DNA from 2 places in the Paenarthrobacter sp. NyZ202 genome. Region 1 is predicted to be linked to the other one. Evidence: predicted binding sites of a transcription regulator. Region 1 holds the regulator's gene; the other holds the start of a gene.
What was found. Region 1 encodes LexA, which represses DNA repair genes until DNA is damaged. Its sites were predicted from a motif close to TCGAACANNTGTTCGA; they were not measured.
Positions count from the first base shown of each region.

Region 2: ACPFL9_RS20330 (shikimate dehydrogenase) is a predicted target of LexA. The motif match lies at 3,360-3,375, and genes of this name have one in related genera.

Region 1 is NZ_CP187556.1:1,700,629-1,707,275, reverse strand. Features, by position in the region: gene priA (bifunctional 1-(5-phosphoribosyl)-5-((5-phosphoribosylamino)methylideneamino)imidazole-4-carboxamide isomerase/phosphoribosylanthranilate isomerase PriA) at 1-253, opposite strand, end outside; gene ACPFL9_RS07930 (hypothetical protein) at 288-428, opposite strand; gene hisH (imidazole glycerol phosphate synthase subunit HisH) at 448-1,200, opposite strand; gene hisB (imidazoleglycerol-phosphate dehydratase HisB) at 1,197-1,823, opposite strand; gene ACPFL9_RS07915 (histidinol-phosphate transaminase) at 1,892-2,989, opposite strand; gene ACPFL9_RS07910 (LysM peptidoglycan-binding domain-containing protein) at 3,047-3,406, opposite strand; gene lexA (transcriptional repressor LexA) at 3,755-4,501, shown strand; gene ACPFL9_RS07900 (ATP-dependent DNA helicase) at 4,553-6,616, opposite strand; gene hflX (GTPase HflX) at 6,609-6,647, opposite strand, start outside.
Region 2 is NZ_CP187556.1:4,380,403-4,387,049, forward strand. Features, by position in the region: gene pcaH (protocatechuate 3,4-dioxygenase subunit beta) at 1-458, opposite strand, end outside; gene ACPFL9_RS20325 (bifunctional sugar phosphate isomerase/epimerase/4-hydroxyphenylpyruvate dioxygenase family protein) at 500-2,371, opposite strand; gene ACPFL9_RS20330 (shikimate dehydrogenase) at 2,371-3,267, opposite strand; gene ACPFL9_RS20335 (IclR family transcriptional regulator) at 3,478-4,248, opposite strand; gene ACPFL9_RS20340 (MFS transporter) at 4,450-5,772, shown strand; gene ACPFL9_RS20345 (FG-GAP-like repeat-containing protein) at 5,888-6,647, opposite strand, start outside.

The DNA of each region.
Region 1 (6,647 bases):
ACTCCACCTTGACGTTGAGCCGGGACACGACCTCGCTGATCAGCCCGGCGTTGTTTCCACGGCCGAACGCAGCATCGAGATCCACCATATGGACCCACTCGGCACCGGCGTTCTGCCAGTTAAGCGCTGCGTCAAGCGGCGTGCCGTAGCTGGTTTCCGATCCGGCCTCGCCCTGGAGGAGCCGGACTGCCTGGCCATCGACGATATCGACGGCGGGCAGGAGTTCCAAGACGTTTTGCTGCGACGTGGTCATGTGTGTCCTAGGAGTCGTTGGGACGCCGGGCCGGTTACTTGCCTGGCAGGGTGAGGAGATAGGCAGCCAGCAGCGACATGGCCGCCAGCACATAGAAGGAGAGGGATACCCACAACGGCTTCTTCTGCTGGTGGAAGGAAATTCCGCCGCCCACCAAAAGGCCTGCAAGACCCATCAAAACAATGGACCACATGTCAGGCAGCGCCGCCCGCGGGAACCGTGGCGGCATCGGAGCCGGGCCTGCGCAGACTGTCGACCCAGTTCCGCAGCAGGCGCGCCCCGGCATCGCCGGATTTTTCCGGGTGGAACTGAGTTGCGCAGAGCGGGCCGTTTTCCACCGCAGCGATAAAACGTGCACCGTGCTCGGACCACGTCACCTGGGGCGGAGTCATCCGCGGCTGGACGACGTCGAAGTTCCAGTCCTGGACGCCGTAGGAGTGGACGAAGTAGAAGCGTTCATTCTCCACGCCGGCAAAGAGCTTGGAGCCTTCCGGGACATCCACGGTGTTCCACCCCATGTGCGGCACCACGGGCGCGGGCAACAACTCGACCTTGCCAGGCCACTCTGCCATGCCTTCCGATTCGGTGCCGTGTTCCACACCGGCTTCGAAGAGCACCTGCAGGCCCACGCAGATCGCCAGGACAGGACGTCCACCAGCCACCCTGCGGCCGATCATCCGGATCCCGTCTACTGCCTTGAGTTCCCGCATGACCGTCTCAAAGGCGCCCACGCCGGGAACCAGGAGTCCGTCCGCGTTCAACACATCTTCAGGCTTGGCGCTGAGGATGACCTCGGCGCCTGCCCGTTCCAGGGCGCGTACGGCTGACCTGACATTGCCGGAACCGTAGTCCAGCACCGTCACGGTCGGCTTGCCTTCCGGCGACGCCGGCCTCACGGCGGCGGAAGCGTCCGTTACCGCCCCGTCCTTCAGGATCTGGCCGCTCACAATGCCCCCTTGGTGGATGGAATGCCTTCGACGCGCGGATCGGACTCGACAGCCGCCCGGAGCGCCCTGGCGAAGGCCTTGAACTGTGCCTCCACGATGTGGTGCGGGTCCCGGCCGGCAAGGACGTTCATGTGCAGGCAGATGCCGGCGTGCAGGGTAATGGCTTCAAAAACGTGCCGGGTCAGGGAACCCGTGAAGTGTCCACCGATCAAGTGGTACTCCTGGCCTGCGGGCTCACCTCCGTGAACCAGGTAGGGACGGCCGGACACATCCACCACTGCGTGGGCCAAGGCCTCGTCCAAGGGCACAGTCGCCTCACCGAACCTGCGAATGCCGGCCTTGTTGCCCAGCGCAGTGCGAAGCACTTCACCGAACGTGATCGCGACGTCCTCCACCGTGTGGTGCGCGTCGATATGGGTGTCCCCTGTTGCCTTGACGGTCATGTCGATCAGCGAATGCTTGCACAGAGCCGTGAGCATGTGGTCATAGAAGGGAACCGAGGTGCTGATGTCCGAGACACCCGAACCATCCAGGTTGATTTCGACCAGGACGGAGGACTCACTGGTGGTGCGCTCCATGCGTGCAGTGCGGGCAGCGGACGGCGTAGCGCCGATTTCGCTCATTGGGATGTCCTTCTACAACAAGTTTCGGGTGGGTTCTGGTAACAAGTTTAGTTGGCCGGCGGGCCGGCTCAGGCCAGCAGTGCTTCCAGCGCTTCCAGGAAGGCTGTGGTTTCCTTCTCGGTTCCCGCCGTGACGCGCAGGTGCCCCGGGATGCCGACATCACGAATGAGCACACCGGCATCCAGCAAGCCCTGCCAGATGGCATGCGGGTTTTCCAGGCCGCCGAAGAAGACATAGTTGGAGTCCGACGCGGCCGGCTTCAAGCCCAGGCGAAGGAGTTCCGTGACAATCCGGTCGCGCTGGACTTTGATGTCCTCCACATCAGCCATGAGGGCTTCCCGGTGGTGCAGAGCGGCCAGGGCCGTGGCCTGGGTGACAGCCGACAGGTGGTACGGCAGGCGTACCAGTCGAATGGCATCCGTTACCTCGGGAGCGGCTGCCATGTAGCCGATGCGGGCACCGGCAAGGGCGAAAGCCTTGCTCATGGTCCTGGAGACAATGAGGCGCTCCCGGCCCGGCAGCAGCGTCAGTGCGCTGGGCGTGTTGTCGTGGGCGAACTCGTGATAGGCCTCGTCCACGATCACGATTGCCTGGCTGGCCTCACCGGCCTCGTAAACCGCCTCCACGACATCCAGGCCAAGGCCGGTGCCCGTGGGATTGTTCGGGGAACACAGGAACACGATGTTGGCTTCGGTCTCGAGCACCTGGCGGGCCGCAGAAGCGGCATCCAGCCCATAGTTCTCTCCCCGGATACCGCTGATGTACTCGGTGTCCGTGCCGCTGGCCAGGAGGGGGTACATGGAATAGGTGGGCGGGAAGCTCAGTGCTTTGCGTCCCGGGCCGCCGAAAGCCTGCAGGATCTGCTGAAGGACCTCATTGGATCCGTTGGCCGCCCAGATGTTGTCAGCAGACAGGCCGTGCCCGAGGTACTCCGCCAAGGCTACCCGAAGCTCGGTGAACTCACGGTCCGGGTATCGGTTGAGGCTGGTCGCAGCCGCGGCGACGGCCTCGGTGATGGCTGCCTGCACGTCGGCCGGGACGCCATGGGTGTTCTCGTTGACGTTGAGCAGGACGGGGACGTCAAGCTGCGGTGCGCCGTAGGGGCTCAGTCCACGCAGGTTGGTCCGGAGGGGAAGGCGGTCAAGTCGCTCAAGCTGGTCACTCACCACCACAGTTTAAGGGGCCGCGGCGACCCGCCGGTAACTGTGACAGCTGGAAGCACCTCAGCCGGCGGGAACGAAGAGCTGCTGGCCCGGCTGGATGCGTCCGCCCGGGAGGTCGTTGAGCTGGATGATCTCGGCGATGACATCCCGCGGATCGCGGTCCGGGGCGGCGGCCCCGGCAATACCCCAGAGCGATTGGCCGGGCTGGACTGTCACGGAGACAGCCACGGGCGGCTGGAGCTGGGATGGGGAATCCGATGCCTTGGCCGGAGAGGTAATGAAACCGGCCAGGCTCAGGAGGGCTGCTGCCAACAGCATGGCCGGGATTCCGAAGAAGACAATCCTGCCGCGCCGGGTCAGCCGGATACGGGCCGGAACGGGGGTACTGCGGAAATCACTGAACGCGGTGACTGCGGACATGAGCTGAGCCCTTCTAAGCGATTGCCTGGGCCGGATACCGGACAGGCTGCCAATTCTTGTGTCCCCCCGGCCCGAACCAATGTTCGAACGCAGCGTCCGGACATTCCATGCGAGCCAAGGATTTATAGAACACATATTCGAACCTTGCTATGACATTTTTAGCACTTATCAACGAACGATGTCGAGACTCGCTAGAACAAATGTTTGATAAACGCATGCGCCTGACCTACGTTTGACTGAAGGAACAAGCACTGTTCCAGTGGAACAGGAGGGTCTGACATTTTTCGGACCCCCATCCCCGGGCACCTCCTTGTGGAGGCCGGGCGGAGCGGAAGGGCAATGGCGTACATGGCATCCAAGGCCAACGGCGGCGGGGCACCCCTGCGGAGCCAACAGCCCCAGAAAAGTCCCAAAAGCCTGACCGTCCGTCAGAAGAAGATCCTGGAAACCATCCAGCGGTCAGTCAATGACAACGGGTACCCGCCCAGCATGCGTGAGATCGGCGACACTGTCGGCCTGGCAAGCCTGTCCAGCGTCACGCACCAACTGTCCCAGCTGGAGAAACTCGGGTACCTTCGCCGGGACCCCAAGCGTCCAAGGGCAATGGAAGTCCTGATGCCCCTGACGCTTGACAGTGGCGCCGCGATCCCGGGCGTGGAAGCACCCGCAACCCTCCGCACCACCGGCGGGCTGGCCGTCACGGAACTCGCCAGCGCGAGCGACACCGCCATGGTTCCGTTGGTGGGCCGGATTGCTGCCGGCGGTCCGATCCTCGCTGACCAGACCGTAGAGGACGTCCTCGCACTTCCCCGGCAGCTGGTAGGCCACGGCGAGCTGTTCATGCTCAAGGTCGCCGGCGACTCCATGATCGATGCCGCGATCTGCGACGGTGACTGGGTGGTGGTGCGGCGCCAGAACGACGCCGTCAACGGAGACATCGTGGCGGCGCTGCTGGACGACGAAGCTACCGTGAAGACCTTCAGGCAACGCGACGGCCACACATGGCTGCTGCCGCAAAACACCCAGTACGAACCCATCCTTGGAGACCAGGCCACCATCATGGGCAAGGTCGTTTCAGTTCTCCGCTCGCTCTAGCTTCGGCGCTGCGCCCGCGGCGGCTTCAAGGCTGTTCCCGCTCCGGGAGCGTCAGCCCGTGGAGGCACTAAGCCTGCGCAGAACACCCTGGACCACCTTGCTGTCCGTCGTCGCCCAGAACGGCGGGAGGGCAGCACGCAGGAACGCCCCATAGCGTTCCGTGGAAAGCCGCGGGTCCAGGACCGCGACAACCCCCTTGTCCCCTGTGGAACGGATCAGCCGACCGGCGCCCTGCGCCAAACGAACCGCGGCATGCGTGGCCGAGACGGCCATGAAGCCATTGCCGCCGGACTGTGCCACAGCCCGCGACCTTGCCGTCATCAGAGGATCGTCCGGACGGGGGAAAGGTATCCGGTCAATGACCACGAGCCGGCACGAGCCGCCGGGCACGTCTACCCCTTGCCACAGGGACATGGTCCCAAAAAGGCAGGTATCCGGTTCGTCGGCGAACTGCTTCACCAGCGCGGCCATGGTGGATTCACCCTGGCAGAGAATGGTGTCATCGAGTCGCAGGCGCATGGCGTCAGCTGCTTCCTCTGCCGCCCGCCGTGAAGAGAACAGGCACAGTGCTCCGCCGCCGGATGCCCGGATCAGGTCTTCCAGCTCATCGAGCGCTTCCGGGGAGGTTCCGCGCCCGGGCTTGGGCAGGTGCTGCGCAACGTAGAGCACACCCTGCTTTGGATAGTCGAAAGGCGATCCAACATCCAGGCCTGTCCAGCTTGGCGCCCCGTCGCCCACAAGTCCCAGTCCCCCGGCCGCCGGCTCAAATGCGGATCCGATGGCCAAGGTGGCGGAGGTGAGCACCACGGTGTGGCCTGCGAAAAGCCCTTCCCTGAGCCTTCCTGCCACGCTGAGGGGAGCGATGTTTATCAGGGCGGGGGCGGTTTCATCCGGCTGGGAGTAACCCTGCTGCGGATCGAATGTACTGTTCCTGGAGAACCAGACGACTTCGCGGTTTTCCTTCGCAGCGAGCAGCCGCTCTGACAGTTCCAGGATGAGAAGAAGCCGTGACCGCGCGAGCTGCCTGCCGCCGTCGACCGCGTTCTGGCCCGACGAATCCGGCTTGGAGTCCGAGAGCGCGGCACGCGCAGCATCACGCAACTGGTCGATGCAGTCCAGTTGTTCATCGTTCAGGCCGTTCGGCAGCAAGCCGTTGGGAACTCCTGCAATTGCCAGGTCCAGCCTATCGGCCGCGGCGTTGAGGGCATCCACGGTAATCGCCGTGTGCTTCCGGGCACTGGATGCTGCGGCGTGCACCATGGCCACCGACAATTGGCCCGACACAGCACCGGTCACGCGGTCCTGGAGCTCATGGGCTTCATCCACCACCACGACGTCGTACTCGGGAAGGACAGCAAGCCCTTCAAAAGCGCTGACAGCAAGCATCGCATGGTTGGTTACCACGACGTCGGCTTCTGCAGCCCTGGCCCTGGCCTGTTCGCTGAAGCATTCTTCTGCCAGGGGGCATTTCTGCGCTCCCAGGCACTCCATGGACGTGACGGACACCTGCCTCCAGGCCCGGTCCGTGACGCCCGGCATCAATTCGTCCCTGTCACCGGTGGACGTGGTCTCCGCCCACTCCCTCAGGCGCACCACTTCCTTGCCCAACTGCGACGACGGCCCACCCACAGACGCCGCGAAGTGCGGGACACTGGTGTCCTCGCCCAGCGAAAAGAGCTGGCCTTCGGACGGTTCCTCGCTGGGAAAACCACCCTCGAGTTTCTGGAGGCAGACGTAGTTGGCCCTGCCCTTGACCAGCGCCACGTTCACGGGACGGTCCAGGGCAGGGCCAATGGTCTCCAGGAGCCGGGGAAGATCCCGGCCAACAATCTGTGTCTGCAGGGCCAGGGTGGCGGTGGACACGAGCGTGGGTTTGTTGCTGTCCATGGAATGCGCGATCAACGGAATCAGGTACGCCAGTGACTTACCCGTACCCGTCCCCGCCTGCACCAACAGATGTTCCCCGGACTCGATGGCACGGGTCACGTGCTTGGCCATTTCATGCTGCCCGGTACGGCTTTGGCCGCCCATCCCGGCAACAGCCTTTTCCAGCAACCCGAGGGTGAACTTCTCCCCCGGCGACTCGACGACGTCCGCCGCCACCTTTTCAACCATTGGTGACGAATGACTCCAGTTCAGCGGCCAG
Region 2 (6,647 bases), 1.8 Mb from region 1:
TTGTGGATGTAGCGTCCGGCGGCGTTGGCCTGCCAGATTTCCACGAGCTGCCCGGCAACCGGGCGGCCGTCACCGTCGAGGACCCGGCCGGAGACGATGATGCGTTCACCCTGCGGCTCGCCGTTGTGCTGGATGGTCAGGTCCGACTCCAGCGCGTGCACGTCCTGGTGGCCGAACGCCGGCGAGTACAGCTCGATGGTCTCCGGATCTGCGTGGTGCAGGTTCTTGGTGGGGTGGCGCAGGATGGAGCTGCGGTAGGGCGCGTAGTCCAGGCGCGGCATGGTTTCCGGTGCCTTGCCGTTCTTCAGGGCCTCGGCATAGCGCTCGCCGATCGCCTTGATCTCGGCACTGAGGTCCGCCTGCGTTTCCACCTTCTTGGACTCATGCGCGGCGTGTGGCTCAGCTGGCGGCACCAGTTCCTCCGATTCGAGGGCTTGTGCGGTGTTGTCTTGCGGCACAGCCGGCTCCTTTCTATGGATTCTTTGTCGGGTCCGGGCAGCTACGCCCGGTGGAGTGAGTCGTATTGGACGGCGTGGCGGACCGGGGCGTTCGGGGCTCCGTAGCCGTTGTAGTTGCCGCGGCGCTCCACCATTTCAAAGAACACGCTGCCCACCGTGGCGGTGTAGAAGTGGAGGAATTCGCCGTTGGCGTCCCGGTCATACAGGAGGTTGAGTTCCTGGAGCGTGTCCAGGAATCCGGGTTCAAGATCGAACCGCGCATCCAGGTCCTCGTAGTAGTTGGCCGGAATCTGCAGGAACTCAAGGCCGCGGTCCCGCGCCGACCGGGCTGTTGCCACGAGGTCGTCGACGGCGAAGGCGATGTGTTCCTGATACGTTTTGCGTGCCTTTTCGGCCTGCTGCGCAGGGGCGAGGTTCAGCACCAGCCGCACCGCACCATTGCTGGTCTCCATGACCTGCGAGCGGACCAGGCCGCTGGGACTGGGCACCTCGGCGAACGGTTGCGGTTCCAGGGCGAGGGCGCTGGTGTAGAAGAGGACGGCTTCGTCGAAGTGCTGCCATGGCTGGGCCAGGTTCACGTGATCAATCACGGCACTTTGCTGTGCCCGCGGGTGCTCCAGCCCCTCGCCGAACTCCTGCGTCCACGCGGCCGTTCCGTCCGGGTTGCCTTGGCACAGGAAGATCTCGGTGGAGTCCGGTGCAGAAATACCCTGGAACACTTCCTCGTCCGCCTGCACCTTCCGGGCGACCACTGGCGCCTTGAGTTGCTGGGCGCGAGCGGAGGCAATCACCGGAGAGTCGACGTCGAACCCCAACGCGGCGATAGCCGGTTCCGTATGCGAGGCCGCCTGTTCGTTGATGATCACCCTTGCCTGGCCCATGGTCCACAACTGCACGTCCTTGGTCCGGTGCCGGCCCTCGAACTCGAAGCCGAGCTGGCCCAGGAGCTTCTCCAGCTGCGCAGTGTCGTCAGCCTTGACCTCGGCGAAGTTGAACCCGGCGGGCTCGTTCACCTTGGGCAGGGTGGCCAGTTCCATGGGATAACGACGGCGGGAGTTCTCTTGGGCTCCTGCCGAGCCGGACGCCGGGCTGCTTGCCAGCCACTTGGCGCTCTGTTCCTCCAGCCAGATGAGGGAGCGCATGGCATCCACGGCCGTCCGCTCCACGTCCGATTGGCGGAACACATCATTGAAGACCTCCAGGGAAACCGGGCCCGTGTACCCAGCGCGGACCACATGTCCCATGAACTTGGCGAGCTCGAACTGGCCCTCCCCGGGGAAAACCCTGTAGTGGCGGCTCCAGGACAGCACATCCATGGTCAGCTTGGGGGCGTCGGCTACCTGGACGAAGAAGATCTTCTCCGCGTTGATATCCTCGATCGGCGCCGTGTCCCAATCCCGGGAGAGGATGTGGAACGAGTCAAGGCACGTGCCCAGATTGGGGTGGTCCACCATCTCCACCAGGCGGTAGGCGTGTTCGTAGTCGTTGACATACTTGCCCCAAGCCAATGCTTCGTAGGCGACCTTGACGCCGTGGTCCCCGGCCAGTTCGGCAAGTTCGGCCAGCTGTTCCGCCCGCAATTGGTCATCGTCAATGGTCGCTGTGGCCACGTTGGAGCAGACCAGGATGGTGTCCATGCCAAGGCGGGCCATCAGCTTGAACTTGGCTTCCGCGCGCTTGAGGTTGGCTTTCAGCAGGTCCGGTGTGACGCCGTCGAAATCGCGGAACGGCTGGTACAGATCAAGGCCGAGACCCAGGTCCGCCGCCATCTTACGAACGTCTTCGGGGCTGAGCGAGGAGGTGACGAGGTCCTGCTCGAAGATCTCGATGCCGTCGAACCCGGCGATGGCGCAGGCCTGCATCTTCTCCTTCAGCGTGCCGGACAGGCAGACCGTGGCGATTCCCGTGCGCATCAGTGGGCCGCCTTCACGAGTGCGGATTCTTCGGCGGCGATGAGGTCCAGGAAGTGTTCACGCATGCGGTCGCGGTCAGCGTCCCTGCCAGTGAAGATCTTGAAGGCGTCCGCCGCCTGACCAACTGCCATGCGACCGCCGTCGAGCACGTCACAACCCTTGGCGCGCGCCTCGCGGACCAGTTGAGTTTCAATGGGGCGGTAGACGATGTCCGCCACCCAGTGCCGCGGTTCCAGGAGGTCGATGTCCAGGGGCAGGCCCGGGTGGGCGGCCATGCCGATCGGGGTGCAGTGCACCAGGCCGTCGGCCTCGGGCATGATGCGGCCCAGCTCAGAGGTGCTGCGCGGTGTGACGCTTGCGGCCGGGAAGAGTTCGCCGAGTTCGGCAGCGCGTTCGGCGGCACGGCTTGCGTCCATGTCCACGAGGTCAAGGTGCTTGGCGCCGGCCTTGAGCAGGGCATAGGCGACGGCGGAGCCGGCACCTCCGGCGCCCAGTTGGACAACATGGTCGAGCTTGGCCTTCGGGAGTCCATTGCTGAGCGCCGCGCCGAAGCCGGAGAAGTCCGTGTTGTGGCCGACGAACCGGCCGTCCTGGATCAGGACCGTATTTACGGCACCCAGGCGGCGGGCGTCGTCGGAAATTTCGTCAAGGTGCCCCAGGACCAGCTGCTTGCAGGGGTGGGTGATGTTGAGGCCGTTGAAGCCCATCTGCCGGGCGGCTGCGAGGAGCTGCCCGACGGCGATGGCCGGCAGCGCGAGCTCCAGCAGGTCGATGGGGCGGTACAGCAAGCGAAGGCCCTGCACATCGGCCTCGCGTTCATGCATGGGCGGAGTCAGCGAGGGCATCACGCCTTCGCCAATCAGGCCCACCAGAACGGATTCGGCTCGGTTGCTCATCCTCAAGCTCCTTTTACTTTCACGGCCTGCCCGAAGCGCTCAACGCTGTTCGGACCGAACGTATGATTCAGATTACTACAGTTGTTCATATTCCGCACGCCTGTTCTTATCGCGAACATTTTTCCCCCGCGCTCCCCCTCTCCCCCCAACTAGGTCGCACTTAAGCGCGTTTAGCGCGGTCAAAACGCGCACTAATGCGACCCAGTTGGGTCAGCGCTGGGGCAGGCGGGCCGCGAGTTCGGCAGCGGCTTCCTGCAGGGTGGGCACATGGGCGATGAGTTCCTCCATGGTCAGGCGGAACACGGGAACAGCGGTGGCGATCGAAGCGAAGGCATGGCCCTGGGAATTGAGGACCGGGACAGCCACGGCCCGCATCCCTATCTCGTTTTCCTCATCCATCACCGCGTAGCCCTGGCGGCGGACCTGCTCGATCTCCTCGCGGAACTTGTCGCGGTCCGTGATGGAGTGCTCCGTCAAGGCCTCCAGCGGAAGCTCCTCCAGGAGGCGCTTGCGTTCCGCGTCCTCTTCGAAGGCGACGATCGCTTTGCCAACCGACGTCGTATGCAGGGCTCCGAGGTGGCCCGGATCGCTGGTCACCCGGAAAGTCTTGGGGCCATCGACCTTGTTGACCGTCAGATGATGGTCGCCGTCGCGCACTGACAGGATGGTGGCCTCATGTGTTCGCTCGGTGACTCGCTGGAGCACGGGCAGTGCAGTAGCGGCAAAACCGTGATGGTTGGAAACCCGCTGCCCAAGTTGGAATACACGAAGGCCCAGGTGATAGCGGCGACCATCCGCCTCATAGTCCACAAACCCGTCGCGTGTCAGCGAGCCAAGCAGTCGGTAAGTGGTGCTGAACGGCAACCCCGCACTTCGCGCAAGGTCCGCGGCGCTGGCGCCCTTCGGTTCGTCGCCAAGCAAAACCAAAAGGCTCAGAGCCTTGCCCACCATGTCGGTCTTTGTGTCCTCTTTCACACTCATAAGGGAAATGCTCCCACATAGTGAGAGCTATTTCTAGATGGTGATTACTTCTCTTGACAAGTGACCGCACTCACAGCCACTATTGCTGTATTGCACAAGTAGCTCTCACCATGTGGTTACTGTCGGGATAAGCCAGCCGCACCTCGCTCGCGATCCCTCCTTGCTTTACCCGCGACATCGTTGTCACAGAAGGAACCTCCCATGAGCCAAACAATGCCGTCAGCGACGCCCGGCACTGAATCAACAACGGGTACACCCAAGAAAGCCGCACTCGCCAGCTTCCTGGGCAGCGCCGTTGAGTACTACGACTTCTTCATCTTCGGATCCGCCGCAGCGTTGATCTTCCCGCACGTCTTCTTCCCTGACGCTGACGCCAATGCAGCCATCATGTCCTTCGCGACCTTCGGCTTCGCCTACGTCGCACGTCCGGTCGGCGCCATCATCCTGGGTCACTTCGGTGACAGGATCGGCCGGCAAAAAGTCCTCATGTTTACCCTGGTCCTCATGGGTGCGGCCACCTTCGTGATCGGCTGCCTTCCCGACTTCAAGACCATCGGTTGGTGGGCTCCGGTCCTGCTGGTCCTGGCCCGTCTCTGCCAGGGCCTTTCCGCGGCCGGCGAGCAGGCCGGCGCTTCATCCATGACGCTGGAACACGCGCCGGACAACCGCCGCTCCTTCTTCACCTCCTGGACCCTGACAGGCACCCAGGGCGGCCAAATCCTGGCAGCACTGGTCTTCATCCCGGTGGTGGCACTGCCCGACGACATCAAGTACGGCATCGGCTGGCGCATCCCGTTCTGGTTGAGCGCCGTGGTGGTCATCGTTGCCTACTTCATCCGCCGCACACTGCATGAGCCGCCCGCCTTCGCAGAAGCCAAGAAGAACAACCAGATCGCCAAACTTCCCGTGGCCGACCTCCTGAGACTGCACTGGCGGGACGTTCTCCGCGTCATCTGCTGCGCCTTCATCGCCGCAGTCAGCACGGTCTTCGGCACCCTGGCCATCAAGTACGCCCAGGATGTGGCCCACGTCAGCAGCACGATCACCCTCTGGCTGGTAGTGGTGGCCAACATCGTGGCTCTGGGCACGCAGCCCCTGTTCGGCATGCTCGCCGACAAGATCGGCCGCAAGCCAGTCTTCATCTATGGCGCACTGGCCAGTGCCATCATGACCCCGGTCTTCCTCCTGACGCTGGAATCCGGCAACGTACCGCTTATGTTCCTGGTCTCCGTGGTGTTCTTCTCCTTCGGATACGCAGCAGCCAACGCCGTATGGCCGTCCTTCTACGGTGAAATGTTCAGCACCAAGGTCCGCTTCTCCGGCCTGGCCATCGGCACCCAGCTCGGCTTCCTCATGGCAGGTTTTGCTCCGGCGATCGTCACTGCGATGGGCGGCACCAAGCCCGGCGGATGGGTCCAGATCTCCATCTTCAGCGGTGTCATCTGCGTGATCGCCGCCGTCTCCGCGCTGACTGCCCGTGAATCTGCCAAAGTTCCCACGGCCCAGCTGGGACTGCACAAGTAACACCCGCTGCGCCCTTCCGGTTCCAGGGCGCGTCCATCGGTGACGACACGCGAAAATGCCCGGCATGTTCCCCCACATGCCGGGCATTCCCGCGTATCCCACAAGAAAAAACCATCTACCGCGGGTTCAGCACCACCGGTTTGAAGGCCCCGCGCCCGGTCCCGGAATACATGAGCAGTGTGCCGTCTCCGGCAACACCCACAACGGCAGGATCACCGGTACCCGTGAACCCGTTGCCGAGGGCGGCCATGCCGGAGAACATGTTCCAGCCGGAACCAAGGTACGAGCGCTGGAGGAACCCGCCCGAACCATTGCCCGGGTACAGCCACAACCCGCCATCGGCTGCGCGGCCCAGCAGGTCTTCACGTCCGTCGCCGTTGAAGTCCCCTGCCTGAAGCACCAGGTTGAACATGTTCCAGCCGCTTCCGATCTGTTTCCGCGCCAGGAACCCGCCCGAGCCATTGCCCGGGTAGACCCACAACACACCGTCGCTGGTCTGGCCCACGATGTCCGGCTTGCCATCACCCGTGAAGTCGCCGGGAGCCAGCAACTGCGTGAAGCCCTGCCAGCCTGTGCCGATCTGTTTCCGGGGCAGGAATCGCCCCGACCCGTCGGTCGGATAGAGCCACAGCGTTCCATCGGAGGCCCGGCCCACCAGGTCCGGGCGCCGATCGCCGTCGAAATCACCTGCCGACAGAACCGCGGTGAACATGTTCCACCCGCTCCCCACTTGGACCCGCGGCAGGAAGCCGCCCGAGCCGTTGCCCGGGTAGAGCCAGAGTGCGCCGTCAGTGCCGCGGGCCAGGATGTCGGCCACGCCGTCGCCGTCGAAGTCCCCGGCTTCCCATACCTGGCGGAACGCGCTCCATCCGGTA